2 regions of the Streptomyces sp. NPDC030245 genome follow, and region 2 is predicted to be linked to the other one. Evidence: riboswitches for the same ligand, from Rfam matches in the RefSeq annotation. Region 2 holds a riboswitch; the other holds the start of a gene.

Region 1 (14,892 bases), on a different contig from region 2:
ATGACGGGACGGGGGCCCATGGGCCGCACCCGGCCGGTCGCCGCCCGGTTCCGGGACGACTCAGCTCAGACGCTGAGCGTGAGCGCTGGCGCGGTAACTCCCCCATCGTCACGCTGACGCCGTACGGCAGGACAGCGACCAGCACGTGAGAGTCGGCGGGCGGACGCCCGCGACTACTTCGAGTTGTACACCGCAGCCCGACGCCGCCTCGCCTCCGATCCGGCACGGCCCGGCGCCCCGCGCCCCTCACCCCCCGGGAGCGCCCCGCCAGGCGGTCGGCAGGGGCCGCTGGGCACGGACCCGCCGCGTAGGCCGCCGCCCCACGCTCCGCCCGGCGTCCGCGACGCGTGGCTCAGGTGACGGTGACGCTCCCCGCGGGAGACGTGTCGATGTTGCCCTTCCCGCCGCCGCTGATACGGCTCTTGGACTCGCCCTGGCCATCGCGTCCGGAGAACACGATGATCGTGGCGTCGCTGCTGACGTCGTAGGTGATTTTCGCGCTGCCACCGTCGACGTTGTAGCAGCCGTTGGGATCGGCGTACGTGTGGCCGTTGACGGTCAACTTGCCGGTAGCCATGAGGCCGCCTTGCGCGGCTGCACCACTCGGGTGAGGCGGCAAGGCGCCCCCCTTGCGCCTCCTCACCGTGCCGCGCGCAGCCTCAGGAGATACGTCGCCGTGAGCGCGACGGCACGGTCCTCGTCGTGCGAGAGGTCTTCGAGAGCGCGCGACGTCGTGGCGCCCGGGATGTCCGCGAGCGCCTGCGTCAGCCGCCGACGTGCCGCCGGTTCCGTGGCGCCGTGGGTCAGGCGGTCGACGAGCCCGGTGGCGATCCGGTCCGCCAGTGCGGGGTCGCTCGCCAGCGAGCTCAACGCGTCGGCCGCGTCGACATCGCTCACCCGGCCGACGCCACTCACCCTGCCGGTGTCGCTCACCCCGCCGACATCACTCACCCAACCGACGCACCCCTCCCCGTCGACGCCGCTCCCCTCACCGCCATCACTCACCTCACCCCCACCGCTCACCTCACCGACGATCAGATCGATGAGCGTCGGAATCGCGTCGGCCTCCCCGCGCGCCCCCAGCGCCAGAGCCGCGTACCCGCGTACCACCAGGTCGGGGTGGGCGAGCATGTCGCGCAGCAGGGCGACCGCCGCCTCACCGTCCCCCAGCGCGGCGAGGGCCTGGGCGGCGCGCTTGCGCACCGCGGCGACCGGGGATTCGAGCCCCTCCGCCAGCAGCGCCAACGCACCCCCACCCGCACCTCCCCCCTCTCCCGCGTCTCCACCCCGGCCCCCGCTCCCGCCCCCGTTCCCGCCTGATTGCGCCAGAGCCCACCGCAGAGCCCCGGCGACATTCGGGTCCCCCTCGTTCAGCACCGCCTCGACCAACGCCTCTACCGGCACCGGGGCCTCCTCCACCGAGGACAGGGCCGCGCGCTGCCGCGCCCCCGCGCTCTTCGACCCCAACCCCTGGAGCAGGGCGACGATCTGGAGGACGTCCTCCCAGCCCGCGGGCTCCGCGGCACCGATCCGCCGGAGCCGCGTGAGCAGTTCCATCTCGCTCGCGATGCGTTCCCGCGTCTGGCGGACGAGGTCGTCGACGAGATCCGCGGGTGTGAAACCGGGATCGTCGAGCGCGCGCCCGACCTCGCGCAGCGACAGCCCAAGCGACCGCAGGCTCTCGATATGGAAGATCCGCCGGATGTCGTCCTCGGAGTACTCCCGATAGCCGCCGCCGGTGCGCCCCGTCGGCCGCACCAGACCGAGCGAGTCGTAGTGCCTGAGCATGCGGGCGCTCACCCCGGACCGTCGTGCCACATCACCGATCAACACGGCCTAAGACTCCTCCTGACCACCCGTACCGAGGGCCACGACGCGCTTGGCCTCCTCGATCGCGAATTCGAACCCGGCCTCCGGGTCGCGCAGCAACCGCTCCGTGGCGATCGCGTGCTGGCGTACGCGCGGGTCTGGACCCGTCGCCGCGGCGCGCAGGACCGGCACGATCACCTCGCCGAGCGCGATCAGCGCCCGGCTGAGGCTCAACTGCGTGTCACGCCCGCCGCGCCCGAGCTGCGCCGCCAGTACGTCGGCCAGCTCCGCCTCCTCACCCTCGGGTACGAGCACGACCGCCGCCCGCCAGGCGCTCCGCGCCACCTCGTCGTCGGGGTCGGCCAGCAGCGCCCGGGTGACCGCCGGCCACGCCCGCCGGTCCGCGATCTTGGACAGCGTGTGCAACGCCTGGCTTCGCGCCTGCGCGCCCTCCGTACGGAGTTCGGCGACGAGCCGGGGGACCGTCAGCTCCACCGGATGGCGGGTGAGCGCCCATGTGAGCATTTCCCGTACGTAGAACTCGGCCTCGACCGCGCACCGCTCGACGAGCCGGTCGACGAACCGGGGGTCAGGGGCCGTGCCGACCGCCAGCGCCGCTTGCAGCCGCACCGACGGACTGCCGTTCTCCAGCCCTCGGAGAGCTCGCGCCGTCTCCGTGCCGCCCTGCGGCTTCGTACCCTCTTCCGACATGGTCATGGGGACCACCTCCTCGGCAGAAGTGAAGACCTTGTCACGGTGTCAAGGTCAAACAAACATCCGAGCCCAGCGACCACCCGCCACCCCAGCACCAGTCACCAAAGACGGCGCCACAAGCGACACCCACCCCCTCCCTCCAAGCCAATCACCTCCGAAAACCAGGCCAGCCACCCCGAATTGGCCTTACCGACGACACTCCCCAGCCCTCTACCGTGACGCCCATGCCTACTTCCGAAGCCGCACCCCGCTCCCACGCCCACACCGACGCCAACGCCGACACCCCCTCCCGCACCCCCCACCGCATCCGCGTGGTCGACGCCTTCACCGACCGCCCCTTCGCCGGCAACCCGGCCGGTGTCCTGCTCCTCGACGCCTTCCCCGACGACACCTGGCTCCAGCACGTGGCCGCGGAGGTCAACCACGCCGAGACCGCCTTCGCCCACCCGCTGCCCGCCGGCGGCGAAGCCGACTGGGCGCTCCGCTGGTTCACCCCCGCCACCGAAGTCGACCTCTGCGGCCATGCCACTTTGGCCACGGCCCACGTCCTGCACACCACAGGTGCGGCCTCCGGCACCGTCCGCTTCGCCACCCGCAGCGGCGTCCTCACCTCGACCGCGCACGAGGACGGCTCGCTCACCCTCGACTTCCCGACCGCCCCGCTCACCGCGACGGAGCTCCCCGAGGGCATCACGGAGGCACTGGGCGCCGAGCCGCTCGCCGTGTACGACACGGGCCGGAACCTCGGCGATCTGCTGGTCGAGCTCGCCGACGAGAAGACGGTCAGGTCGCTCACCCCGGACCACAAGGCCCTCGTCCGCCACTCCGAGCGCGGCATCATCGCCACCGCCGTGGCCGAGGACCCCTCAGCGGGCTACGACTTCGTCTCCCGCGGCTTCTTCCCGCGCGTCGGCATCGACGAGGACCCGGTGACGGGCAGCGCCCACACCGCCCTCGCCCCCTTCTGGTCCGAGCGGCTCGGCCGCACCGAACTGACCGGGTTGCAGGCCTCGGCCCGCACCGGCCTGGTCCGCACCCGGCTCCGCGGCGAGCGCACCCTCCTGACGGGCCACGCGGTCACGGTCATCGAGGGCGACCTCCTCGCCTGACGCCACAACGCCAACCCGGACACCGCCACTACGCCCGGAGGAACACCGCCACAACGCCAAGCCATGAACGCTGCCTACGAAGGCGTAGGCAGCCACCCCACCTTCCCCGCGAGCAGCGCGTAGCCGACGAACGCGCCGATGTCGAGCAGCGAGTGGGCCACGACCAGCGGCCCGACCCGGCCCCACCTGCGGTAGAGCAGCACGAAGACCACACCCATCGCGAGGTTCCCGACGAAGCCGCCGATGCCCTGGTACAGGTGGTACGAGCCCCGCAGTACCGAGCTGCCCACCAGCGCGGCCATCGGCGTCCACCCCAATTGGCCGAGCCTGCGCAGCAGATATCCGACGACGATGACTTCCTCGAGTACCGCGTTCTGCACCGCGGACAGAATGAGGACGGGGTACTTCCACCACACGTCCGGCAGCGCCTCGGGCACCACGGTGAGATTGAAGCCGAGCCCGCGGGCCGCGAGGTAGAAGGCGATCCCCGTGCTGCCGATCACCGCGGCGATCGCGGTGCCGCGCCCCAGGTCCGGCCACGGCCTCGTCCGGTCGAAACCGATCGTCCGCAGCGCCGCCCTCTCCCGCAGCAGGAAGTGCGCGACCAGCGCGACCGGCACCAACGCGGTCGTGATGCCGAACAGTTGCCACGCGAGATCAAGCCACGGCCGGCCCGGCGCCGCCGACGCGTTCATCGTGGCCGCCTGGTCCTTCAGGCCACCCGGTCTGGTGACCGAGCCCACAAAGCTGATCAGCGCGGACACACCGCTGGCCCCGAGCGAGACGGCCAGGACGAGCAGCGTCTCGTCCCGCAGCGTCCGCCGCGAAGGTCCGTCCGCCGGAATAGAACCGGCCATCGGCCCCGGCTCCGCTTGCACTTCCGCCTCCAGTTGAGTAATCCCGCCTCATCCCCATCTGCGTCCCGCTAGGGTCTCGAAAGAAGTTACGAAGACCGTGCGCGACAGGCCGAGGGGGACGACCGCCGGTTGTGGGCGTACAGCCCCCTCTTTCCTTGCCACATCGTTCAAGGAGGGGGCACCACCGCCATGGGACGTCACAGCTTGCCCGATGAGCGCGGGACGGCGGCGGCCGACCCCCGACCGCGTGCGCGCGGCCGCGCGGTCGCCATCGCCACGGCGCTCGCCCTCGTGGTCGCGGGCGGCGCGGCGGCGGCGGTCGGCGGCGGACTGCTCTCCTTCGGCGGCACCTGCGGCGACGACACGGTACGCCTCGACGTCGTCGCCGCACCCGACGTGGCCCCTGCCCTGCGCGAGGCCGCCGACGTCGCCCGCGAGAAGGAGATCACCTCGGACGGGCACTGCATCGACGTACGGGTCACGGCACGCGACTCGTACGAAGTAGCGACCGAACTCCGCGCGGGCAAGGGCGATCCGGCGTACGACGTGTGGGTGCCGGACTCCGACCTGTGGGTGCAGCGCGTCGGGCTCGGCGCCAGACAGACCAAGATCGCGCCCGCGGGCAACATAGCCTCGTCGCCCGTCGGCATCGGCATGATCCCGTCCGCCGCCGCGGCGCTGGGCTGGCCCAAGAAGACGTATGACTGGCCACGGTTGATGGCGGCCGCCCTGAAGGGCGACAAGCTGCGCCTGGGCGCCGCCGACCCGGCACGCAGCGCGACCGGCCTGCTCGCCCTCGCCAAGCTGGGCGCCTCCGCGCAGAAGCAGGGCGGCGAGGACGGCGCCACGAAGGCCGCCGCCATGGCGAAGGCCCTGTCGACCCGCACGACCGACAGCGACGGCCGGCTGCTGGAGACCCTGGCCCGCGACGGCTCAGGAGCCGAGCAGGGCAACCCGCGCCGCAACCAGGCCCTGATCCTCTCCGAGCAGGCCGCGTACGCGCACAACGCCTCGGCGGGCGACGAGAACAGCCTCGACCTGTTCTACCCCGAGGACGGTTCGCCCCGGCTCGACTACCCGTACACGCTCGTCGAGGACGACCGGATGTCCACCGACACGAGCCGTGCCGCCCTGCGCTTCATGACGATGTTCAGCGATGACGACGGCCGCCGGATCCTGACCGGGCACGGCTTCAGGACCGACCCCGACCGGCCGTCGGAGAAGCTGGTCGCCGCCGCCGGCGGCCGCACCCCGCAGCCCTACGCCGAAGAGGCCACGGATCCGCCCTCGGACAAGCAGCTCCAGGAGACCCTGGGCATGTGGACGATCACGGTGCAGAGCGCCCGCCTCAGCACCGTCGTCGACGCCTCGGAGTCCATGCGGCAGCCCGTCCCCGGCCGCGGCCAGTCCCGCATGGAGGTCACCAAGGCCTCCCTCTTGCGGGCCCTCGCGGGCTTCACCGACGAGGACGAGATCGGCCTGTGGGAGTTCGCCACCCGCCTCGACGGCAGCCGCGACTACCGCGAACTCCAGCCGACCCGGCGCCTGGGCGACCGCAAGGGCAGCGTCACCCACCGCGACAGGCTGTCCGCGGCCTTCACCGCCCTGCAACCCGTGCCGGGCGGCGCCACCGGTCTGTACGACACGACGCTCGCCGCCTACAAGGAAGCCCGCTCCACGTACGCGCGCGGCAAGTTCAACGCCCTCGTGATCCTGACGGACGGCGCCAACCAGGACCCGGGCAGCATCTCGCGCGGCTCCCTCATCGCCCGCCTGGAGGACCTCGCCGATCCCGAGCGGCCGGTGCCGGTCATCGCCATCGCCGTCGGACCCGACGCGGACAAGGACGAGGTCCAGCAGATCGCCGCGGCGACCGGCGGCTCAGGCCACCAGGTGGACGACCCGACGCAGATCCACGCGGTCATCCTGAAGGCGATCATGGAGGCGGGCAGCGCCCGGGGCTGAAGCGCCACCACCACCGCCCGGAACCCTGTCAGCTCAGTGGTACCGCCGCCTCCCGAAGCCCCACGGGCCACGTGTGCACCGGCTCACCCGCATGCATCAGCCGGCAGTACCGCTTGGTGGTCTCGGCCAGCGCCTCCTCCCTGGACAGACCGGTCTCCAGGGCCTCGTGATACGCCCTCGCCTGCCACGACGCGCCGTTGACCCGCCGCCGGCACCGCTCCTCGATCACCCCGAGGTACAGATCCCGGTCGGCGGCCTCCACACCCCACGCGTCGAGCCCCGCGGCCGCGAGCGGCAGCAACTCCTCGCGTACGAGCCGGACGGCCGCCACCTCGACGAGCCCGCCGAGCCTGCCGCGACGCGGCCACCGCAGCGTGGCGTCGATACCGTGGCGGCACGCGACGTCGAAGTTGTGGGCCGCGGCCTCGAAGGGCAGCCGGGACCAGACGGGCCGCGCCTCCTCGGCGAGGGCCCGCACGAGCCCGTAGTAGAAGGCGGCGTTGGCGATGACGTCGGTGATGGTGGGACCCGCGGGCAGCACCCGGTTCTCCACGCGCAGGTGCGGAACGCCGTCGGCGATGCCGTACACCGGGCGGTTCCAGCGGTACACGGTGCCGTTGTGCAGGACGAGTTCGCCGAGGCGCGGCACACCGCCCGCGTCCAGGACGCCGAGCGGGTCCTCCTCCTCCAGCAGGGGCAGCAGCGCGGGGAAATACCGCAGGTTCTCCTCGAAGAGCTCCAGCGGTTCGGTGATCCACCGCTCTCCGAACCAGGTGCGCGGCCGCACGCCCTGCACCTGTAGCTCGGGCGAGCGTGTGTCGGTGGACTGAAGGAACAGCGGCGGCCGGGACTCGCGCCACAGTTCGCGGCCGAACAGGAACGGCGCGTTGGCACCCACGGCGACCTGGGCCGCGGCGATCGCCTGCGCCGCGTTCCACACATCGGCGAACCGGCCCGGGGTGACCTGGAGGTGCAACTGCACCGAGGTGCACGCCGCTTCGGGGGCGATCGACGCGGAGGTGCAGGTCAGCCGCTCCACGCCCTGGATGTCGAGGGCGAAGTGCTCGCCGCGCGCCGCCACGATCTGGTCGTTCAGGAGTGCGTAGCGGTCGACGTCCGAGAGGTTCCCGGAGACCAGATCGGCGCGGTTCAGCGTCGGCAGAATACCGATCATGACAATTCCGGCGTCGAGCTCGTTGGCTTTCCTGTGGGCGTAGTTGAGGCCGGTGCGCAGCTCTTCGGCGAGCCGGTCGAGAACACGTCCACCGAGCCGGTGCGGGGCAATGTTCACTTCCAGATTGAACATTCCGAGTTCCGTCTGGAAATCCCGGCTCGCGATGCGCTCGAGAACCTGCGCATTCAACATCCTCGGCAGCCCGTCGGGCCCGGCGAGATTCAGCTCGATCTCCATGCCCATCAGATTCTTGGGCCGATCGAATCGCTGCTCCGCCAACAAACGCTCCAGCCCCGTCAGGCACTCTCGGAGCTTGCCCCGGAAGTGGTGCCGGTCGGCCAGGTCGAACGTGCCCGCCACGACCTTCTCCCCCATCGAAGCATCCCTCCTCGATCGGGCAGCCAAGGGTCCGGCCGCTGTGTACGAGGGATGATGCCCAGGCAATGTGATCGATAACGCCCCGGCGCGTGCCACCGGCGGGTAGGCTCGGCGCAAGTGGGGTCCGGCACATTCGCCAGGCATGCGGCAGGATGAAGATTCCCTTCCGATGCGCCTGGTCAAAAGCACCGGCAGAAATCGGCCGACCGCGTTTTCGGAGTACGCCGAGGTCATGCGGGACGAGCCCCCCGCGAAATCGGGATAAAGGCCTCACAAGGACGACTCATTAAGTCCTTGCCCGTAATATGCGAAGCGCCTAGATGAAACACTGCTCGAACACGTCTCGTATAAACTGCGCAATCTAGGCAGAGAGTTGGCGCTCGCGGCACCGGCCCCCGCCCCTCTGACCCAGAGCTGACAGCGCCGTCACGCACCTGCCCCCGCTCCACTGTGCCTGTCGAATGAGAGAGGCGACCCACCATGCCGCTGCATGTCCCCCCGGCTCCAGCGCCCGCCCTGCGCAGCGTCCTCGCGGCACTCGGTTCCCCCACAGCCGTACGCGAGGCCCGCACGCCGTCCCTGCGTACCGCACAGGGACCGGCGAGCCCCGAACTCCCCCTGCCGGTCCACGTGTTGGACCGCATCACCCCCGAGGGCACCTCGCCCACCCGACTCGCCGGCTGGCGCTTCCTCATCCGCTGCGGCGAGCGCGCCGTCGCCGCGGCCGACACGATGCTCACACCGGACGGCTGGGCGTTCTCCCACTTCTTCGAAGGGCCGTACATCGCCTCCACCGAACGGGCCCTGCGGCACGCCGAGGCCATGCCGATGCCCTGCCAGCCGCGGCTGCTCTCCGTGCCCGAGCTCTACATGCTCACGCTCTGGCTGCACCGGGACTGCACGGACGACGGCGCCGAGGGCCCCCTCGCCGCCACCGACCTGCTGGTGCCGCTGGCGCCTGCCCCGCCCGGCATCGCGGCCCACCGCCCGCACCGCGTCGCCGAGCTGCTGCCGATGCTCAACCACCGTCTGACACCGGCACCGCTGCTGAGCTCACCCGCCTGACAGCGCCTCCGCCGCACCCCGTGCCCCGCCGCCCCGGCCGCGGGGCACAGCGCTGCCCCACCCAGGTGGACTAGCCCGGTCGGGCCACCCCGAACCACCCGAAGGGACAGGGAAGTTGGACTGAACCGTCCGGCCGGGTGATACGTCATTAAGCAGTAGGATCCGCTGCGGCAAAATCCCTGCGGATTGACGCCCGGAGGGCAACACTGGGATCGGACCGACTACAAACGGGGGGCGGTTATGAACACCGCATCGAGCCACAGGACCGACGTCACAGCCATCTCATCGCAGCGAAAGAACCCTTCCATGTGCCAGCACCAACCCGCGTGCCCGACAGCCGACTCCGCCGACCGGGAAGCCGCGCTCCTCATGGCGAGCCACCCGGAGCAGGGCTGGAGCCTGCTGTGCAACGGCGTCCTGCTCTTCGAGGACACCGGTGAGCTGCTGCCGGACGGCCAGATCATCGCCCCGCACCGACCGCTGGGCACCGACCAGGTCATGACAGCCGCCTGAGCACCGACGGCACATCCGCGCGACCGCACCACACCGCAAGTCCGCAATAGCGCACCACCGCACCACCGAACAGACGAGGGGCCGGCCCGGAGAGAACTCTCCGAACCGGCCCCGCCGCATGCCCGCTCCACACGGGCGCGGGCATCAGTCCTCGTACGCATCCAGCGGCGGGCAGGAGCAGACCAGGTTCCGGTCGCCGTACGCCTGGTCGATACGGCGCACCGGCGGCCAGTACTTGTCCGACGCCACGACACCGGCCGGGAAGACGGCCTCCTCACGGCTGTACCCGTGCTCCCACTCGCCGCTCAGCGCGGCGGCGGTGTGCGGGGCGTTCCGCAGGGGGTTGTCGTCGGCGGCCCACTCGCCCGAGCCGACCTTCTCGATCTCCCGGCGGATGGCGATCATCGCCTCGCAGAACCGGTCGATCTCGGCCAGGTCCTCGCTCTCCGTCGGCTCGATCATCAGGGTGCCCGCGACCGGGAACGACATGGTCGGCGCGTGGAAGCCGTAGTCGATGAGCCGCTTCGCGATGTCATCGACGCTGACACCGGTCGCCTTGCTGAGCGGCCGCAGATCGACGATGCACTCGTGCGCGACCAGGCCGGCCGGACCGGTGTAGAGCACCGGGTAGTGCGGCTCCAGGCGCTTGGCGATGTAGTTGGCGGAGAGCACCGCGACCTGGGTGGCGCGCTTGAGGCCCTCGCCACCCATGAGGCGCACGTACGACCAGGAGATCGGCAGGATGCCGGCGGAGCCCCACGGCGCCGCGGAGATCGGGCCGACGCCGGTCGCGGGGCCGGCCGCGGGCTGCAACGGGTGGTTGGGCAGGTACGGCGCGAGGTGCTCGCGCACACCGACCGGACCCACACCCGGACCGCCGCCGCCGTGCGGGATGCAGAACGTCTTGTGCAGGTTCAGGTGCGAGACGTCGCCGCCGAAGTGGCCCGGCTTGGCGAGGCCCACCAGGGCGTTGAGGTTGGCGCCGTCGACGTACACCTGGCCACCGGCCTCATGCACCTCCGCGCAGATGTCGGCCACGTGCTCCTCGAAGACGCCGTGCGTCGAGGGGTACGTGATCATCAGGACGGCCAGCTCGTCGCGGTGCTTCTCGATCTTGGCGCGCAGGTCCTCGACGTCGATCTCACCGTCGTCGGCGGTCTTCACGACGACGACCTTCATGCCGGCCATGACGGCGCTCGCGGCGTTCGTGCCGTGGGCGGAGGACGGGATGAGGCAGACGGTGCGCTGCTCGTCGCCGTTGGCCCGGTGGTAGCCGCGGACGGCGAGCAGACCGGCGAGCTCGCCCTGCGAACCGGCGTTGGGCTGGAGGGAGACCTTGTCGTAGCCGGTCACCTCGGCGAGCCGCTCCTCCAGCTCACGGATGAGCGTGAGGTAGCCCTGGGCCTGCTGGGCGGGCGCGAAGGGGTGCAGCTGGCCGAACTCGGGCCAGGTGACGGGCTCCATCTCGGTGGTCGCGTTGAGCTTCATGGTGCAGGAGCCCAGCGGGATCATGCCGCGGTCGAGCGCGTAGTCCCGGTCGGCGAGCTTGCGCAGGTAGCGCAGCATCGACGTCTCGGAGCGGTACTGGTGGAAGACCGGGTGCGTGAGGTAGTCGTCGCCGCGCAGCAGGGCCTCGGGCAGCGTGTCCGCGACGGAGGCGTCGAGCGCCTCGACGTCCGCGTCGACGCCGAAGGCGCCCCAGACCGCGCTGAGCTGCCGGCGCGTGGTCGTCTCGTCGCAGGACAGGGAGACGTGGTCGGCGTCGACGAGGTGGATGTTGACGCCACCCTCGCGGGCGGTGGCCACCAGCTGCGCGGCCTTGCCGGGCGCCCGCACCGTGAGCGTGTCGAAGTAGGCGCCGTGGACGACCTCGTAGCCGCCCCCGGTGAGACCGGCGGCGAGCAGGGTCGCGTAGCGGTGGGTGCGCCGCGCGATCGCCTTCAGGCCGTCGGGCCCGTGGTAGACGGCGTACATTCCGGCCATGACCGCGAGCAGCACCTGAGCGGTACAGATGTTGCTGGTGGCCTTCTCACGGCGGATGTGCTGCTCGCGGGTCTGCAACGCGAGCCGGTAGGCCTTGTTGCCGTCGGCGTCGACGGAGACGCCGACGAGCCGTCCGGGCAGGCTGCGGGCGAACTTCTCGCGGACCGCCATGTAACCGGCGTGCGGCCCGCCGAAGCCCATCGGCACGCCGAAGCGCTGCGTCGTGCCGACGGCGATGTCGGCGCCCAGCTCGCCGGGCGAGGTGAGCAGCGTCAGGGCGAGCAGGTCGGCGGCGACGGTGACGACGGCACCGAGCTCGTGGGCCTCGTCGATGAGCGGCTTGATGTCCCGCACGGCACCGGAGGCGCCCGGGTACTGGACGAGCACGCCGACGACACCGCGCTCGGCGACCTCGGCCGGAATGCCCCGGCTCAGGTCGGCGACGACGACCTCGACACCGGTCGGCTCGGCCCGGGTCTCAATCACGGCGATGGTCTGCGGCAGCGCGTCGGCGTCGACGACGAAGACGCCGTTCTTGACCTTGCCCATGCGCCGCGACAGGGCCATGGCCTCGGCGGCGGCGGTGCCCTCGTCGAGGAGCGAGGCTCCGGAGGTGGGCAGGCCGGTCAGCTCGGCGACCATGGTCTGGAAGTTGAGCAGCGCCTCCAGGCGGCCCTGCGAGATCTCGGGCTGGTACGGCGTGTAGGCCGTGTACCAGGCCGGGTTCTCCATCACGTTCCGCAGGATGACGGGCGGCGTGAAGGTGCCGTAGTACCCGAGTCCGATCATGGAGTCGAGGACCTGGTTCCGGTCGGCGAGGGAGCGCAGCTCGGCCAGCACCTCGGCCTCGGAGCGCGCGCCGGGCAGCTTCAGCGCTTCGGCGTTCTTGATCACATCCGGCACCGCGGCGGCCGTCAGCTCGTCGAGCGATCCGTACCCGACCTGGGCGAGCATCTTCGCCCGCGCTTCCGCATCGGGCCCTATGTGCCGCTGCTCGAAGGGGATGCCCTGCTCAAGCTCCGAGAGCGGGATGCGATGGGTGGCAGTCATTGCGGAGGCCTCCTGGTCTGCACGACCTGCGAGGGGTACCACGGCGCGGGTACCCGGACGGCCTCCCCCTCTGTCATCTCAACCTGAGAGCTTCACAGACCCGCCTGTTTCGACAGATCTGCTTTCACCGTCGGTGAGGAAGGGTTCCGAACGTGCCCGCCCGACGCCCGCCCTGCTTTCCAGAGTGACCTCGTCCGTGCGGTACGGGTGCCTGAGAGATTCCGGGGAGGATTTGCTCCTTCGGCGCCTCCGGGATCACCTCCCGGAGAGCTCTCCCGCACGGGGTCAGCAGCCAAGCGCCAGCCTACCAGCGAGGACCCCGGCCGTTCCCTCGAGTGGCCACCTGCCCCGAAGTGCTCTTTCGTAGTGACTACGAATGATTAAAGATGAGTTACGCCCGTTTTCGACGAGCCGCGACCAGCTGGAGGGCCCGTGCAGACCGATATCGATCCGCGCAACCTGATCGGCCGCAAGGCGTTCGACCGGAACGGGACCAAGATCGGCACGATCGACGAGGTCTACCTCGACGATGCCACCGGCGCCCCGGAGTGGGCCGCCATACGCACCGGCCTGTTCAGCCGCGACGCCTTCGTCCCGCTGGAGCCGAGCGAGCTGGCCGCGGACGGCACCCTGCACATCCCCTTCGACCGCGCCCTGATCAAGGACGCCCCGGACTTCGGCGTGGGCCGCCACCTCTCCCCCGAGCAGGAACTCCAGCTCTACCACCACTACGGCCTGGACACGACACCGCCGGACACCCCGCAGCCCCCGCCGGACCAGGACTTCGGCCGCATCGCCGGCACAGAAGCCCCCTGACCGCCGGACAGCGCCCCCCGGGCCCCAGCAGAGTGTCTTCGGATCAGCCGGGGCGCTCCACCGCCGCCCGAGCCGCTTCGGAGGCCGTTTCGAGCCCTGCTCCGGCCGCTGTCATGCGCCGCGCCCCGGCCGCGACCAACGGCAGCGGTTCAGCGGGCTCCAGCTCCGGGTCGTCCGTCCGGAACGTCCGCACCCGCCCCGGCGGCGAGTCCGGCGTCTCGAAGCGCACCGTCACCCGCCCGAGGCCGCTCCCTTGCACCCAGCCGTGCCCGTACTCGGCATGGCGCACGTCGTGCCCGGCCGGCCACCGCCGCTCGGCCGGCACCACCGCCTCCGCGGCCGGCTCCGGATCCTCCGCGGCCACTTCCCCCGCCGCCGCACCTTCGGCTCCCTCCCCCGCGGCCCCTGACACCCCCGCCTCAGCGGCCAGGGCCGCCTCGGCAGCCTGCGCCTGCGCGAAGAGGTCCTCCTGCGTGTAGTCCGCGAGCCCCGTGACGCCCACTCCGAGCAGCCGCACCCCTCCCGTGGTGTCCACGGACTCCAGCAGCCGCGCCGCGGCCTCCCGCACCACTCCCGGGTCGTCGGTGGGCCCGCGCAGCGTCTCGGACCGCGTCAGCGTCGAGAAGTCGAACCTCCGCACCTTGAGCACGATGGTCCGCCCCGAGTGCCCGGCCGCCCGCAACCGCTGCACACACCGCTCCGCGAGCCGCCCGACCTCCGTCCTGACCCGCACCCGGTCGTGGATGTCCACGTCGTACGTGTCCTCGACGCTGACCGACTTCGACTCCCGCTCGGCCACCACGGGCCGCTCGTCGTGCGCGAGCGCCATCGCGTACAGCGAGCCCCCATGGGCCTTCCCCAGCAGTCGTACGAGCTCGTCCTCACCGGCCTCCGCGAGCTCCTCGACCGTCGTGATCCCGGCCCGCCGCAAATGGTCGCCCGTAGCAGGCCCCACCCCGGGCAACGTCCGCACGGACATCGGCCCCAGCAGGGCGCGCTCCGTCCCCGGGGTGATCAGCACGAGGCCGTTCGGCTTGGCCTCCTCCGAGGCGATCTTCGCCAGCATCTTGGAGACGGCGAGCCCCACCGACCCGGCGAGCCCCGTCACCGCCCTGATGTCCGCCCGCAGCCGCTCCCCCACGGCCCTGGCCGACTCCTCGTCATCGGCGACGCCACCGGCCTCCAGGTCCACGAAGGCCTCGTCCAGGCTGAGCGGCTCCACCAGCGGCGACAGCTCCCGCAGGAGCCCCATCACCTGCTCGCTGATCTCCCGGTACAGCCCGAAGCGCGGCACGAGATACGCGGCGTTCGGCGCCAGCCTGCGGGCCTGCCCCATGGGCATCGCCGAGTGCACCCCGAAGCGCCGCGCCTCATAGGAGGCGGTCGCCACCACACCCCGCGGCCCCAGCCCGCCCACGATCACGGCTTTGCCACGCAGGCTGGGCTTCGCGGCCTGCTC
Region 2 (14,892 bases):
CGCCTCGCAGTAGAGCCCGCCGAGCCGCAGCCGGGCCTGCGCACCGATGTGCGCGCTCTCCCCGGCCAGGTCGGCGTAGTGCGCGGCGTCGATCAGGAGCCGTTCCGTCCGGGCGCCGGGCCCGGCTCCTGCGCCGGCCCCGTCGTCGGCGTGCGGCAGGTTCCGCGCGAGCGTGAGACAGAGGCGGGCCCGGTCGCGCGCGGCCAGGCGCCCGGCGTGCGGGAGCCCGGCAAGAGCGCTCTCAGAACCCGCGGGCGGGGGAGTGCCCTCGGGGTCCTTCGGCCGCGGTCCCAGCGGCAGCGGGGTGTCGCGCAGGGGGCGGGCCGCCAGGCGGGCGCGGACGCGCTCGGAGACCGCCGTGGTGCCGTTGCGCCGGTCGAAGCGGCCTGCGAGGTCCAGGGCCGTGTCCCGGGCGTGGCCGAGGAGGGACGCCGCGGTCCACGCGCCGTCGGGCGGCCCCGGCACCGGCCGGTCGCCCCGGCCGAGCTCCACCAGGCGGCCCAGCAGCAGGGCCGCGCCCACCAGCCACTCCACGTGGGCCGACGGGTCGCCGGTCGCCGCCCAGCGCCGGCTCTGCTCGGCGAGGATGCGCAGGCCGTGCGGTTCGTTGCCGGTAAGAGCGCAGAACTCCAGGTGCAGGCCGACGGCGGGGCCGGACATGTCGTCGGAGCGCACCATCCGATAGCCGCGCAGATGATGGGCGCGTGCCTGGTCCGTGCGGCCGACGCGCACCAGGGGAAGCAGCGAACGGGCGAGGGTCTCGTGCGGCTCGCGGTGGCAGCCGTGCGCGCCGTCCAGGACGGGCTCCCAGCCCTCCAGGGCCGCGCGGTCGTCGCCGCGGTCCAGCTGCCGGATGCCCTCCGTCGCGTACTCGCAGGCGAGGCAGTCGGCCATGGCGTCGCGGGCGGCCGCGGTCCACGCGGCGTACGCGCGGGAGGCGCGCCCGGTGTCGCCCAGCTGCCGGGCGAGCCGGAACTCGGCGCCGTGCACGGCCCGTTCGGAGTACCCGGCGGCGCGGTAGCGGAGCCGCATCCGGTCCAGCCACTCCTCGACCTCGGCGAGCGGCACGTCGGGCCGCCGCCGCGCGTCGGCCACCACCCACCTGAACATCCAGTGCAACCCGCGGACGTCGTCGTCGCCGAAGTCCGCCGGGCCCTCGTCGTACATGCGCAGCAGCCGCGTGAAGGGCGCGGACGTCCTGTCGCACGCGCCGCCGAAGCTGTAGGAGTGGACGAGGAGGGAGAGCGCCGCCACGAGCAGCGGCCGGTCGCCGGTGGCTTCCGCCTCGGTGGCGAGCGCCTCGGCGCGGGCGTTCCGCGCCCCGCCGTACGGCTCGGTGCCGAGCCGGCGGATGTCGGCCAGGATGTCGCGGCGGGGCCGGGCGGGCGCCGGGGCTTCCCGGGAGACGGAGCGGTTCCTGGTCGCGTCCAGCGGGCCCATGTGTGTTCCTAGGTCGGGGTGCGGTCGAGGGTGCGGTCGGCGGGAGGGCGGAAGCGGTGTGGCGGCAGCGGTGCGGCGGCTCGGGGCCGGTGCTTCATGGATGCGTGTACATCGTGACCGAGCCTGTCAAAACACCCCGGGCCCCGGCATCCGTAGAACTACGCAATCCGCTACGCAATCCACCGCGCGAACCCCGAGCCAACCCCGATCGACTCCCGCGGGAATCCCGCGCGCACCCCGTGCGTGAGCCGCCGCGCCGACCGGGCAAGCTGGGGGGAGCCGATCTGGGGAGAATCCCGTTGCACCGCGCCTGCCAGCACCGACGCCGACCCGTCCGCCTCGCCCTCGCGGCCCTTGCCGCGCTCTCGCTCGCCGGGTGTACGGCGACGGGCGGGGCGGACGGTGCGGGCGGCGACAAGCCGGGGAGCGGCCGGGCCGAGCTCGCGCGGTTCTACGGGCAGGAGCTGAAGTGGAAGGCGTGCGGTGAGCTCAGCTGCGCGCGGCTCACCGTCCCCATGGACTACGCGCACCCGGAGAACGGCAGGACGTTCGTCCTGCCGGTGGCCAGGGCGGCGACGGCCGAGCCGGACCGGCGCATCGGCTCGCTCGTCTACAACCCCGGCGGTCCGGGCGCCTCGGGCGTGAGCGACATGGAGGCGGACGGCAGCGACTCCTTCAGCGCGGAGGTGCGGGCCCGCTTCGACATCGTCTCCTTCGACCCGAGGGGGGTCGGGGGCAGCAAGCCCGCGGTGAAGTGCGCGGCGACGGACGAGGCGGCGGACGAGCGCCCCGAACCGCTCGCTCCGCGCGGCGGTGCCGACCGGGCCCGCGCCCTCGCGGGCGCCGACGAGCAGGCCGCCGCGTGCGTGCGGGGCAGCCGCGCCATCCTGCCCCACATCGGCACCGAGGACGCGGCCCGCGACCTGGACGTCCTGCGGGCCGCCCTGGGCGACCGGAAGCTGACCTACCTCGGCTGGTCGTACGGCACGAGCCTCGGCACGTCGTACGCCGAACAGTTCCCCGGGCGCGTGCGCGCCCTCGCGCTGGACGGCGCCGTCGACCCGGCACTGGACTGGCGGCAGCGCGCGATCGGCCAGGGGAAAGGGTTCCGCGGCGCTGTCGACGACTACGCCGAGTACTGCGCCGACATCGTGGGCGACAGCTGCCCCGGCTCGACACCGCAGGAGACGGCGGAGCTGATCGACGGGCTGTACGAACGGGCGGCGCGCGAGCCGTTGCCGGTCACCGGCGAGGACGCGTACGACGTGGACGCCAGGACACTGCTCGACGTGGTCACGGCCGCGATGTACACCCCGGAGGACGACTGGGAGGACCTGTCCGAGGCGCTGAGCGCGGCGGAGGAGGGGGACGCGACCGGACTCGCCGAACTGGCCGAGGCCGAGGAGCCGGCCGGCGGGAGCCGTCGCGCGCGGGGCCCGGAGAACGACGACGACGCCATCATCGCCGTCAGCTGCCTGGACGTGCCCCACCCCCACACGCCCGGCCCCTACTGGAGCGCCCTCGACGCCGCGGAGAAGGCCGCGGGTGTGTACGGCACGTCGAGCGTCGTCGACGAACTCACCTGCAAGGACTGGCCCGCGGGCACCCAGCGCCCCCACCGCGTCGAGGCCGACGGCGTGCCGCCGGTCCTGGTGGTCGGCACGACGGGCGACCCCGCCACCCCGTACGAGGAGGCCGAGAGCCTCGCCGGGCAGTTCCCCGGCGGCATGCTCCTGACGTACGAGGGTCTCGGCCACACCGCGTACGGCCGCGGTGACTCCTGCGTCACTGACGCAGTCGACGCATACCTCATCGACCTCGAACCGGTCCGCGCGGGCACCACCTGCTGAGCGGGCCGACCGCGCGACGCCTCAGCACTCGATGATGTTGACCGCGAGCCCGCCCCGCGCCGTCTCCTTGTACTTCACGCTCATGTCGGCGCCCGTCTCCTTCATGGTCTTGATGACCTTGTCGAGGGAGACCTTGTGGGAGCCGTCGCCGCGCATCGCCATCTTCGCGGCCGTGACGGCCTTCACGGCCGCCATGCCGTTGCGCTCGATGCAGGGGATCTGGACGAGGCCGCCGACCGGGTCGCAGGTCAGGCCGAGGTTGTGCTCCATGCCGATCTCGGCGGCGTTCTCGACCTTGGAGGGGGAGCCGCCCATGACCTCGGCGAGCGCGCCCGCCGCCATCGAGCAGGCGGAGCCGACCTCGCCCTGGCAGCCGACCTCGGCGCCGGAGATCGACGCGTTCTCCTTGAAGAGCATGCCGATCGCGCCGGCCGCCAGCAGGAAGCGGACCACGCCGTCCTCGTCGGCGCCGGGCACGAAGTTCATGTAGTAGTGCAGGACGGCCGGGATGATGCCCGCGGCGCCGTTGGTGGGGGCGGTGACCACGCGGCCGCCCGCCGCGTTCTCCTCGTTCACCGCCATCGCGTAGAGCGTGATCCACTCCATGGCGCGGGCCTGCGGGTCGCCCTCCGCGCGCAGCTGACGTGCCGAGTTCGCGGCCCGGCGGCGCACCTTGAGGCCGCCCGGCAGGATGCCCTCGCGGGACATGCCGCGGGAGACGCAGGACTGCATGACCCGCCAGATGTCGAGGAGCCCCGCACGGATCTCCTCCTCCGTGCGCCAGGCCTTCTCGTTCTCCAGCATCATCGCGGAGATGGACAGGCCGGTCTCCTCGGCGAGACGGAGCAGCTCGTCACCGGTGCGGAAGGGGTACTTGAGCACGGTGTCGTCCGGCACGATCGGGTTCTCGCCCGCCACCGCGTCCTCGTCGACGACGAAGCCGCCGCCCACCGAGTAGTACGTCTTCTCCAGGACGAGGGCGCCCTCGCGGTCGTACGCGAAGACCGTCATGCCATTGGCGTGGTACGGCAGCGCCTTGCGGCGGTGCAGGATCAGGTCCTCGTCGAAGTCGAAGTCGATCTCGTGCATGCCGAGCAGGTTGAGGCGGCCGCCGCTCTTGATCTTCTCCACGCGGTCGTCGGCGCTCTCCACGTCCACCGTGCGGGGCGACTCGCCCTCCAGGCCGAGCAGGACGGCCTTGGGGGTGCCGTGGCCGTGGCCGGTGGCGCCGAGCGAGCCGTACAGCTCCGCCCGTATCGCGGCGGTGTGGGCCATCAGGCCCTCGTTCTTGAGGCGGCTCGCGAACATGCGGGCCGCGCGCATCGGACCGACCGTGTGGGAGCTGGACGGGCCGATGCCGATCGAGAACAGGTCGAAGACCGAGATGGCCACGGAGAACTCCAAAAGGTGGTTGGTGGACGCCGTTGTCTGCCGGGGTGGTGCAGAGAGCGGGGCGTGAGCCGGGGCATGAGCCGGGGCACCGCACTCACTGTGTTCACTTCCAGTGTGCGCGGTGCCCCGTCGTTTCGTACGAAGGAAAGCGTACGAAAATGCTACAGGTTGGGGTACAGCGGGTGCTTGTCGGCCAGAGCGGTCACCCGGGCCTTGAGGGCGTCCGCGTCGAAGCCCGGCTTGAGGGCCTCGGCGATGATGTCGGCGACCTCGCGGAAGTCCTCCTCCTGGAAGCCGCGCGTGGCGAGCGCCGGGGTGCCGATCCGCAGACCCGAGGTGACCATCGGGGGGCGCGGGTCGTTCGGGACGGCGTTGCGGTTGACCGTGATGCCGACCTCGTGGAGGCGGTCCTCGGCCTGCTGGCCGTCCAGCTCGCTGTCGCGCAGGTCGACGAGGACCAGGTGCACGTCCGTGCCACCGGACAGGACGTCGACGCCGACGCCCTTCGCGTCGTCCTGGACCAGGCGCTCGGCGAGGATGCGGGCGCCGTCCAGCGTGCGCTGCTGGCGCTCCTTGAACTCCTCCGAGGCGGCGACCTTGAAGGAGACGGCCTTGGCCGCGATCACGTGCTCCAGCGGGCCGCCCTGGAAGCCGGGAAAGACCGCGGAGTTCAGCTTTTTCGCGAAGTCCTTGCTGCGGGCCAGGATGATGCCGCCGCGCGGGCCGCCGAGCGTCTTGTGTGTGGTGGAGGTCACCACGTCCGCGTACGGCACCGGGTTCGGGTGCAGACCCGCGGCGACGAGCCCGGCGAAGTGCGCCATGTCGACCCACAGCTTCGCGCCGACCTCGTCGGCGATCCGGCGGAACTCGGCGAAGTCCAGGTGGCGCGGGTAGGCCGACCAGCCCGCGATGATCACCTTCGGGTTGTTCTCCTTGGCCAGGCGCTCGACCTCGGCCATGTCGATCAGACCGGCCTCGTCGACGTGGTAGGGGACCACGTTGAACTGCTTGCCGGAGAAGTTCAGGCGCATGCCGTGGGTGAGGTGGCCGCCGTGCGCCAGGTCGAGGCCGAGGATCGTGTCGCCGGGCTGGGCGATCGCGAAGAGGGCGGCCTGGTTCGCGGAGGCGCCGGAGTGCGGCTGGACGTTGGCGTACTCGGCGCCGAACAGCTCCTTGAGCCGGTCGATCGCGATCTGCTCGGCGACGTCCACGTGCTCACAGCCGCCGTAGTAGCGGCGGCCGGGGTAGCCCTCGGCGTACTTGTTGGTGAGGACGGTGCCCTGGGCCTCCATGACGGCGACCGGAGCGAAGTTCTCCGAGGCGATCATTTCCAGGGTGGACTGCTGGCGGTGGAGCTCGGCGTCGACGGCGGCGGCGACGTCCGGGTCCAGCTCGTGGAGAGGGGTGTTCAGAAGCGACATCACACGATCCCTATCGGTATGGGTCAGCCGGCGGTGAAGGCGGTGTACTCATCGGCGGAGAGCAGATCGGCCGGCTCGTCCGTGATGCGCACCTTGAACAGCCAACCGCCCTCGAACGGGGCGGAGTTGACCAGCGAGGGGTCGTCGACGACGTCCTGGTTGGCGGCGACGACCTCGCCGTTGACCGGGGAGTAGAGGTCGCTGACCGACTTGGTCGACTCCAGCTCGCCGCAGGACTCGCCCGCGGTCACCGTGTCACCGACCTCGGGGAGCTGGGCGAAGACGACGTCACCGAGCGCGTTGGCCGCGTGCTCGGTGATGCCGACCGTCGCCACGCCGTCCTCGGTGGCCGACAGCCACTCGTGCTCCTTGCTGTAACGCAGCTGCTGGGGGTTGCTCATGAGTCGAATTCTCCTGTACGCGGGTGGATGCTGCGGAACGGGGACGATGTGCGGGGGGTCACTTCTGGCGCTTGTAGAACGGCAGGGCCACGACCTCGTAGGGCTCGTGCGTACCGCGGATGTCCACACCGACACCCTGCGTGCCCGGAGCGGCGTGCTCGGCGTCGACGTACGCCATCGCGATCGGCCTGCCCAGCGTCGGGGACGGGGCGCCGGAGGTGACCTCGCCGATGACCTTGCCGTCGGCCACCACGGAGAAGCCCGCGCGCGGGACGCGGCGGCCCTCGGCGATCAGGCCGACGAGCTTGCGCGGCGGGGCGGTCTCGGCGCGCTCGGCGGCGGCGGCAAGCGCCGCGCGGCCCACGAAGGACTCCGACTGCGACGTCTTCTCGAACTTGACGACCCGGCCCAGGCCCGCGTCGAACGGCGTCAGCCCCGCGGTCAGCTCGTGCCCGTACAGCGGCATGCCCGCCTCCAGGCGCAGCGTGTCGCGGCAGGAGAGGCCGGCCGGCACCATGCCGACGGGCGTGCCCGCCTCCATCAGCGCGTTCCACAGCTTCTCCGCGTCACCGGGGGAGACGAAGAGCTCGAAGCCGTCCTCGCCGGTGTAGCCCGTGCGGGCGATCAGCGCGGAGACACCCGCGACGGTGCCCGGCAGGCCCGCGTAGTACTTCAGGCCGTCCAGGTCCGCGTCCGTGAGTGACTTCAGGATGCCGGGGGACTCGGGGCCCTGGACGGCGAGGAGCGCGTACGCCTCGCGGTCGTCGCGGACCTCGGCGTCGAACTCCTCGACGCGATTGCTCAGCTCGTCCAGCACGGTCTGGGCGTTGGAGGCGTTGGCGACCACCAGGTACTCGGTCTCACCGAGGCGGTAGACGATCAGGTCGTCCAGGATCCCGCCGTCCTCGGCGACGATCATCGTGTAGCGGGCACGGCCGACACCGACGGAGCCGATGTTGCCGACCAGCGAGAAGTTCAGGAAGTCCACGGCCTCCGGTCCGGTGACCGTGATCTCGCCCATGTGGGAGAGGTCGAAGAGACCGGCCTTGGTGCGCACGGCGTTGTGCTCGTCGCGCTCGCTGCCGTACCGCAGCGGCATGTCCCAGCCCGCGAAGTCGGTCATGGTCGCGCCGAGCGCACGATGCACGGCATCGAGGGCTGTCAGACGGGGGGCAGTGCTCATGAAGGGAACTCCCAGGGCATGACGGGCGAGGTCGATCCTCCCCATCTGTCATCGGAACCTGAGAGGTTCGCCGAGCGTGTCCCGACATGCGGGACGCCCGGCTTGCACCTTGGGTGGGGCCACCGGGGGCGGCCCGCTTTTCAGATGTGCCTCGCCCGCGCGGTACGGGGCCTGAGAGATTCAAGGGAGGGACTTGCTCCTTCGGCGCCCCGGGCACACGTGCGTGCCTTCCGGGGACTCTCCCGCGCGGATTCAAACGGCCGGTATGGAGTTGGCGGGCACATCATTGCACGCGACCCCGTCCACCGGGAGCCGTGCCCGGATACGGAGCGCATCGCCCGGAATGCTCTTGTGCCGCATTACCTTCTCTTTACACTTGCTGGGGAAAGCAGTACGTGACCGCTACGGGGAGGCCGATCACGGTGCGCACCAGGACCAGTGTCTTTGCCACTACCACGGGAGTGGCGCTGCCCAAGCAGGCCGCCACCCCCGCCGCGGAGAGCTGCGGCCCGCTCCCCGTGGCCGTCGTCCGCGACCTGCGGCAGCGGGCCGGCCACAGCCCCCGCCGCCTCACCTTCGGCGAGGGTGACCTCGTCGTCGTCTCCGGACTGCCCGGTGGCGGAAAGTCGACGCTGATGCGGCAGGCCGTCACGGGCCCGCGCATCGACTCCCAGGACACCCGAGACCGCTGGGCCCGCCGCATGCCGCGCCTGCTGCCCTACGCGGTCTACCGCCCCCTGGTCCGCCTCGCGCACTACGCGGGCCTGCGCCGAGCCCTGCGCACCGGCGCCGGCGTCGTCGTGCACGACTGCGGCACCCAGGTGTGGGTGCGCCGCTGGCTCGCCCGCGAGGCCGCCCGCCGCGGCGCGGCCCTGCACCTGCTGCTGCTCGACGTCCCGGTGGACACGGCGCTCCAGGGCCAGCGCGAGCGCGGCAGAGGCGTCTCGCGGTACGCGTTCACGCGCCACCGCAGGACGGTCGGCCGCCTCGTCGGCGCCACCGAGCGCGGCGACCTGCCGCGCGGCTGCCACTCCGCGGTGCTGCTCGACCGGGCGGCGGCGCAGGCACTGCGGACGATCGCCTTCGACCGGTGAGCGCACCGACGCTAGGGTTCGAGCCGCAGGCAGAGCGGTCGCGAGCAGGGGTTGGACAGATGGACTTTCCGGCGCAGGCACATCCCCATCCGTACGGCGGATGGCCGGGCAACGAACTGGAGGAGGTCCTCGCCGCCTCCCTCGGCGCCGACGCGTCGGCGGGCGGCCGGATCGTCGAGGTGCTGGGCCGCAGCCACATCTGGATCCCGCTGCCGAACGGCGGCGGTCCCGACAGCGGCACCCTGGACCTGCCGACCCTGGAGATCGACGGCCAGGCGTACGTCCCCGTCTTCAGCTCCGAACAGCAGTTCCGGCAGGCCCTCGGCGACGCGGCCGACCGGATGGGCGGCACCGTGGCGCCCGCCGTGGAGTTCGCCCGCGGCCTCCCCCCGCAGCTGGGCATCGCGCTCAACCCGGACGGCACCGTCGGCGTCCCGCTGCCGCCGCCCGCCGTCGCCGAGCTCTGCCGGGCCGGCCGCACCCCGCTGGACGGGCCCGCCACCGGCGGCCGGGTGCGGCTGTACGAACCGGACTGGCAGCACGACCCGGTCGACTTCCTCGCCGCCGCGGGCCGCGCGTTCGAGGCGGCCGGCGTGGTGCTCACCGCGCGCCGCTGCCTGGCCGAGATCGAGACGGACGACCCGGTCCTCTTCGTCGGCGTCGAACTCTCCACCTGGGACGGCGACGCCCGCGAGCTCCCCATGGAGGCACTCGGCCGCGCCCTCGGACAGGCCCCCGTCCCGTGGCCGGTGAACCTCGTGCTGCTCGACGTGGCGCAGGACCCGGTGGGCGACTGGCTGCGTGCGAAGGTGCGGCCGTTCTACCACCGGATCGCCGCTTAAGCTGGTTCCATTCCATGGGCCCGTCCGACGGGCCCAGCCCTCGGGTCCACCGAGTTCGTCACGAAGGAGCGGTTACGGGTGAGTGCGTCGGGCACGGCCGGGCAGTTGGAGCAGCTGCTGCGCCAGGTGACGCCGGGGCGTTACGACGCGTACGAGGCACTGCTGCGCGCCCTCGCCGCCGACCGGGTGTGGATGCTGCTCTGGCACGGCCAGGCCGGCTCCCCCGACGCCCAGTACGGGAACATGGAGGTCGAGGGGGTCGGCTACGCACCCTGTGTGACCTCCGCCCAGGAGCTCTCCGCCAGTGGCTGGAACCGCAGCTATGAAGTGGTGCGCGGAACCGACATCGCCCGCACCCTCTACCCCGACCACTACGGCATCTGGCTCAACCCGCACGCGCCCGGCGGCGGCGTCGGCGTCCCCTGGCTCGACCTGCGCCGCATCGCCACCGGCCTCGACCTGCTGCCCGCGGGCCCGCTCCGGCTCACCGAGCCGAGCATCGAAATCCCCCAGTTCTACGCCCTGTTGACGCAGAACGCGCACCGCACCCCCGCGGTGCGCTCGCTGCGCCGCGCCTGGGTGCAGCCCGCGCTCGGGGCGCCCTATCTGGCCATCGGCCTGGATGTGTACGACACGTCGCCGCCGTCGGTCGACGCGGTCCGGGCGATGATGCAGCAGTCCATCCCCGCCGTCCCCGAGGGCCTGCCCGTCTCGACCGTCGCGATGTCCGACGACTACGACCCGGTCGCGATGTGGCTGCGCGCCAACGCCCGTCCGTTCTACGACCGCGAGGCGCAGGCGGCGCCCGCCCAGGCCGGCGGTTACGGCTACCCCGCGCAGTACTGAGCGGCGCGAACCGGCCACCGAGCAGCCACGACGGACGCGATGTCCGTTCTGGTGCCGGTGGAGCCCTATGGGCTCCGGTGACACCTTGCACCCCAACTGCCCCGTGTTCGGCCCTCGTTCACCCGCGTCCGGATAACGGAACACCCCGATCAGCATCACGGTTGCGCATCCTTTCCCCGTCAAGTCTGGTAACAGATCGCGACGTGGATGAAGACTCCCGCTCCAGGGGCCTTCGCCCCCTGTGTACGACGGACTGATCACGTCGCTACAGCGGCAAGTGCGGGCCGGTCACCACCGGTTGAGAGGGGTCCCTGCCACGATGACGGCACCATTGCATGACACACCTGCGGACGCGGACCCGACCGAGGACGTCGCCCCCGCAGTTGATGCAGGGGTGAAAAAGGTCGAGGGCCGGTCCCTCAAGCAGATCGCCTGGAACCGCCTGAAGCGCGACAAGGTCGCCCTGGCCGGCGGCATCACGGTGCTGTTCCTGGTGCTGGTCGCCATCTTCGCGCCCCTGATCGTGAGCCTCCTCGGTCATCCGCCCAACGACTTCCACCAGGAGGAGCTCGACGAGCTGACCAACCTCCCCAAGGGCGCGTTCGGCGGGGTCAGCGGCGACTTCCTCTTCGGCGTCGAGCCCAACAAGGGCCGCGACGTCTTCAGCCGGATCGTCTACGGGGCACGCATCTCGCTGCTCGTGGCCTTCCTGGCGGCCGTGGTCGCCGTCGCCCTCGGCACGCTCTTCGGCATCATCGCCGGCTACTTCGGCGGCTGGGTCGACGCGCTGATCAGCCGTGTGATGGACGTACTGCTCTCGTTCCCGCAGCTGCTCTTCATCATCTCGCTGGTCTCCGTCCTGCCGGACGACCTGCTCGGGCTCACCGGCAGCGGGGTGCGGGTCGGCATCCTCGTGCTGGTCATCGGCTTCTTCGGCTGGCCCTACGTCGGCCGGATCGTGCGCGGCCAGACGCTCTCGCTCCGGGAGCGCGAGTACGTGGAGGCGGCCCGCAGCCTCGGCGGCGGCAAGCGCCACATCCTCTTCCGCGAGCTGCTGCCCAACCTGGTCGCCCCCATCACCGTCTACGCGACGCTGATGATCCCGACCAACATCCTCACGGAGGCGGCCCTGAGCTTCCTCGGCGCCGGTGTGAAGCCGCCGACGGCCTCCTGGGGCGGCATGCTGCGGGACGCGCTCGAGACGTACGAGCACGACCCGATGTTCATGGTCTTCCCGGGCGTCACGATCTTCATCACCGTGCTGGCCTTCAACCTCTTCGGCGACGGGCTGCGGGACGCGCTCGACCCGAAGGGGACGCGCTAGAAGCGCCCAACCGGCTTGCCCCTGCCGCATGTCAGGTGGCTCTAACCATGGTTCTCCGGCAGCTCATGGCCAAGGACCGCGAATCTCGGAGGTTACGAGAAAATGCCCACAGTTTCCTCGAAACGACGGCTCACCAGCGGTGCGGCCCTCGTCGTCGCGGCGCTGGTGACCACCACGGCGTGCGGCGGCGGTGACGGTGGCGACGGCGACTCGAAGGGGGCCGGCTACAACGCCGCGCTCGACAAGGTCGCCAACCCGTCCAAGAAGAAGGGGGGGACGCTGAAGATGGTCGGCAAGCAGGACCTCGACTCGGCCGACCCCCAGCGCGCCTACTACGGCATGTCGTGGGACTTCATGCGCTTCTACACCCGGCAGCTGGTGTCCTACGACACCAAGCCGGGCAAGGCGGGCACGAAGCTGGTCCCGGACCTCGCCACCTCCACCGCGAAGATCTCGGACGACGGCAAGACCTACACGTACAAGCTGCGTGACGGCGTCACGTGGGAGGACGGCTCCAAGCTGACCTCCAAGGACGTCAAGTACGGCATCGAGCGCTCCTGGGCGACGGACACCATCACCGGTGGCCCGGGATACATCCGGCAGGCGCTCGACCCCGACAAGAAGTACAAGGGCCCCTACAAGGACAAGGGCGGCCTGAAGGCGATCGAGACGCCCGACGACCAGACCATCATCTTCAAACTGCCCAAGCGCAACGGTGACTTCGAGCAGTTCCTCGCCATGCCGAGCGGTTCGCCGGTGAAGGAGTCCAAGGACACCAAGGCGAAGTACACGGCGCGTCCGTTCTCCTCGGGCCCGTACAAGTTCGAGTCGTACAAGTCCGGCAAGAAGATCGTGCTGGTGCGCAACACGGCCTGGAAGAAGTCCTCGGACCCGATCCGCGCCGCGCTGCCCGACAAGATCGACGTGACGATCTCCGCCAACCTGGAGGAGAACGACAAGAAGCTGATGGCGGGCGACTACGACGTCGACCTCAACGGCACGGGCATGACCCAGTCCGGCCGCGTCACCGCCGTCTCGGACCACCGCGACAACGTCGACAACATGCACACGTCCTTCGTGCGCTACGTCGCGCTGATCCACACGGCGAAGCCCTTCGACAACGTCCACTGCCGCAAGGCCGTCTTCTACGGCACGGACTTCGCCAGCCTCCAGCAGACCCGCGGCGGCAAGGTCGCGGCCGGTGACATCGCCAACAGCACCTTCCCCAAGGCGATCCCCGGCCACAGCGACTACGACCCGTACGGCGTCCTGGCGCGCAAGGGCAAGCCGGACGCGGCCAAGGCCAAGGAAGAGCTGAAGAAGTGCGGCAAGCCGAACGGCTTCAAGGCCAAGCTCACCGCCCGCAACAACAACCCGGGTGAGGTCGACGCCGCCGAGGCGCTCCAGGCCCAGCTGAAGAAGGTCGGCATCGACGTCAGCGTCGAGTCCCTGGACGGCGCCGACTCCGCCAGCATCACCGGCTCGCCCTCCGTCGTGAAGAAGCGCGGCTACAGCATGCAGATGAGCGGCTGGGGCCCGGACTTCCCGTCCGGCCAGGGCTACGCGCAGCCGCTGTTCGACAGCCGCTTCCTGATCGAGAACGGCAACTACAACGAGTCGCAGATCAAGGACAAGAAGATCGACGCGCTCTTCGACAAGGCGATCGCGGAGACCGACCCGGCCAAGGCCGGTGAGATCTACAAGCAGCTCGACAAGCGGATCCTCGACCAGGCCGACTGGATGCCCTTCCTCTACGAGAAGAACATCACCTGGCGCGGATCGCGGCTGACCAACGCCTACATGTCCGACGCCTACAACGGCCGGTACGACTACGTCTCGCTCGGCGTCGTCAAGTAACAGGCGCCGCACGAACCGCAGTTGACCGTCCCACCGCCGCCGAATCCCGCCAGTCCGAAGGGCAGGTGATGGCCCCGGGCGGCGGCCGGGACCCCTCACAAGGGGGTCCCGGCCACCGCCGGGCCGCGCACAGTGCTTGCTTATCTCATCCGGCGCCTGATCGCCGTCATCATCATGGTGCTGGTCGTACTGCTCGCGACCTTCACCATCTTCTTCATGCTGCCCAAGTGGGCGGGACAGGACATCGCCGTCCTCTTCGCCGGCAAGGCGTCGGGTGCCGAGCAGCTCGAAGGCATCCGCGTCAAACTGGGCCTCGACGATCCCCTGCTGGTCCAGTTCTGGGACTTCATCAAGGGCATCCCGATGGGCCGCGACTACGTCAACGGCAGTGATGTCACGCACTGCCCGGCCCCCTGCTTCGGCTACTCCTTCCGCACCGAGGCGCCGGTGTGGGAGACCCTCAAGGACGCGCTGCCCGTCACCGGCGCGCTCGCCGCGGGCGCCTGCGTGCTCTGGCTGGCCGGCGGCGTCATCACCGGCGTCATCTCCGCGCTGCGCCGGGGCAGCATCTGGGACCGCGCCGCCATGACCACCGCCCTCGGCGGTGTCTCGCTCCCCGTCTTCTTCACCGGCATGATCGCGATGGGCATCTTCGTCCACGAACTGGGCTGGGTGAAGATCGCGGACAGCCTCAGCACCGACGACTCGATCGACGTCTGGCTCCAGACGATGATCCTGCCGTGGATCGTGCTGGCCTTCCTCAACGCCGCGATGTACGCCCGCCTCACCCGCGCCACCATGCTCGAAGTGCTCGGCGAGGACTACATCCGCACCGCCCGCGCCAAGGGCCTCGGTGAACCCACCGTCATCCGCAAGCACGCGCTGCGCTCCGCGATGACCCCGATCCTCACCGTCTTCGGACTCGACCTCGGCGTCCTGATGGGCGGCGCGGTGCTCACCGAGTCCACGTTCAACCTGCCGGGGCTCGGCCTCGAAGCGGTCAAGGCCATCAGCAGCAAGGACCTGCCCGTCATCCTGGGCGTCACCCTGTGCGCGGCGCTCGCGATCGCCGTGGCCAACCTCGTCGTCGACCTTCTGTACGCCGTCATCGACCCGCGAGTGAGGCTGGGATGACCGAACTGTCCAAGAGCGGAGCCGCGGTGGGCGAACCCGTCACCGGCTCGCCCGCTCCCTCCGCCTTCCTCGAGGTGCGCGACCTCAAGGTGCACTTCCCGACCGACG

Evidence for each region. A riboswitch is a leader RNA that binds a small molecule or an ion and turns the genes downstream of it on or off. The one in region 2 is predicted to bind glycine.
Region 1: linked by a shared signal. The riboswitch ahead of gcvP (aminomethyl-transferring glycine dehydrogenase) and the one ahead of gcvT (glycine cleavage system aminomethyltransferase GcvT) in region 2 are both predicted to bind glycine.

The regions. Positions count from the first base shown of each region.
Region 1 covers NZ_JBVICF010000020.1:8,832-23,723, reverse strand. The annotation lists gene ACZ4Z4_RS37480 (hypothetical protein) at 353-577, opposite strand; gene ACZ4Z4_RS37475 (MerR family transcriptional regulator) at 640-1,833, opposite strand; gene ACZ4Z4_RS37470 (HEAT repeat domain-containing protein) at 1,837-2,526, opposite strand; gene ACZ4Z4_RS37465 (PhzF family phenazine biosynthesis protein) at 2,748-3,632, shown strand; gene ACZ4Z4_RS37460 (CPBP family intramembrane glutamic endopeptidase) at 3,707-4,510, opposite strand; gene ACZ4Z4_RS37455 (substrate-binding and VWA domain-containing protein) at 4,679-6,454, shown strand; gene ACZ4Z4_RS37450 (glutamate-cysteine ligase family protein) at 6,483-8,003, opposite strand; gene ACZ4Z4_RS37445 (hypothetical protein) at 8,487-9,071, shown strand; gene ACZ4Z4_RS37440 (DUF5999 family protein) at 9,378-9,584, shown strand; gene gcvP (aminomethyl-transferring glycine dehydrogenase) at 9,729-12,617, opposite strand; glycine riboswitch at 12,807-12,905, opposite strand; gene ACZ4Z4_RS37430 (PRC-barrel domain-containing protein) at 13,050-13,433, shown strand; gene ACZ4Z4_RS37425 (DNA polymerase IV) at 13,477-14,892, opposite strand, start outside.
Region 2 covers NZ_JBVICF010000019.1:45,360-60,251, forward strand. The annotation lists gene ACZ4Z4_RS36990 (hypothetical protein) at 1-1,440, opposite strand, end outside; gene ACZ4Z4_RS36995 (alpha/beta hydrolase) at 1,740-3,290, shown strand; gene ACZ4Z4_RS37000 (L-serine ammonia-lyase) at 3,312-4,682, opposite strand; gene glyA (serine hydroxymethyltransferase) at 4,844-6,103, opposite strand; gene gcvH (glycine cleavage system protein GcvH) at 6,127-6,504, opposite strand; gene gcvT (glycine cleavage system aminomethyltransferase GcvT) at 6,563-7,687, opposite strand; glycine riboswitch at 7,723-7,837, opposite strand; glycine riboswitch at 7,838-7,942, opposite strand; gene ACZ4Z4_RS37020 (AAA family ATPase) at 8,104-8,781, shown strand; gene ACZ4Z4_RS37025 (enhanced serine sensitivity protein SseB) at 8,841-9,623, shown strand; gene ACZ4Z4_RS37030 (enhanced serine sensitivity protein SseB C-terminal domain-containing protein) at 9,702-10,469, shown strand; gene ACZ4Z4_RS37035 (ABC transporter permease) at 10,789-11,793, shown strand; gene ACZ4Z4_RS37040 (ABC transporter substrate-binding protein) at 11,896-13,650, shown strand; gene ACZ4Z4_RS37045 (ABC transporter permease) at 13,783-14,784, shown strand; gene ACZ4Z4_RS37050 (ABC transporter ATP-binding protein) at 14,781-14,892, shown strand, end outside.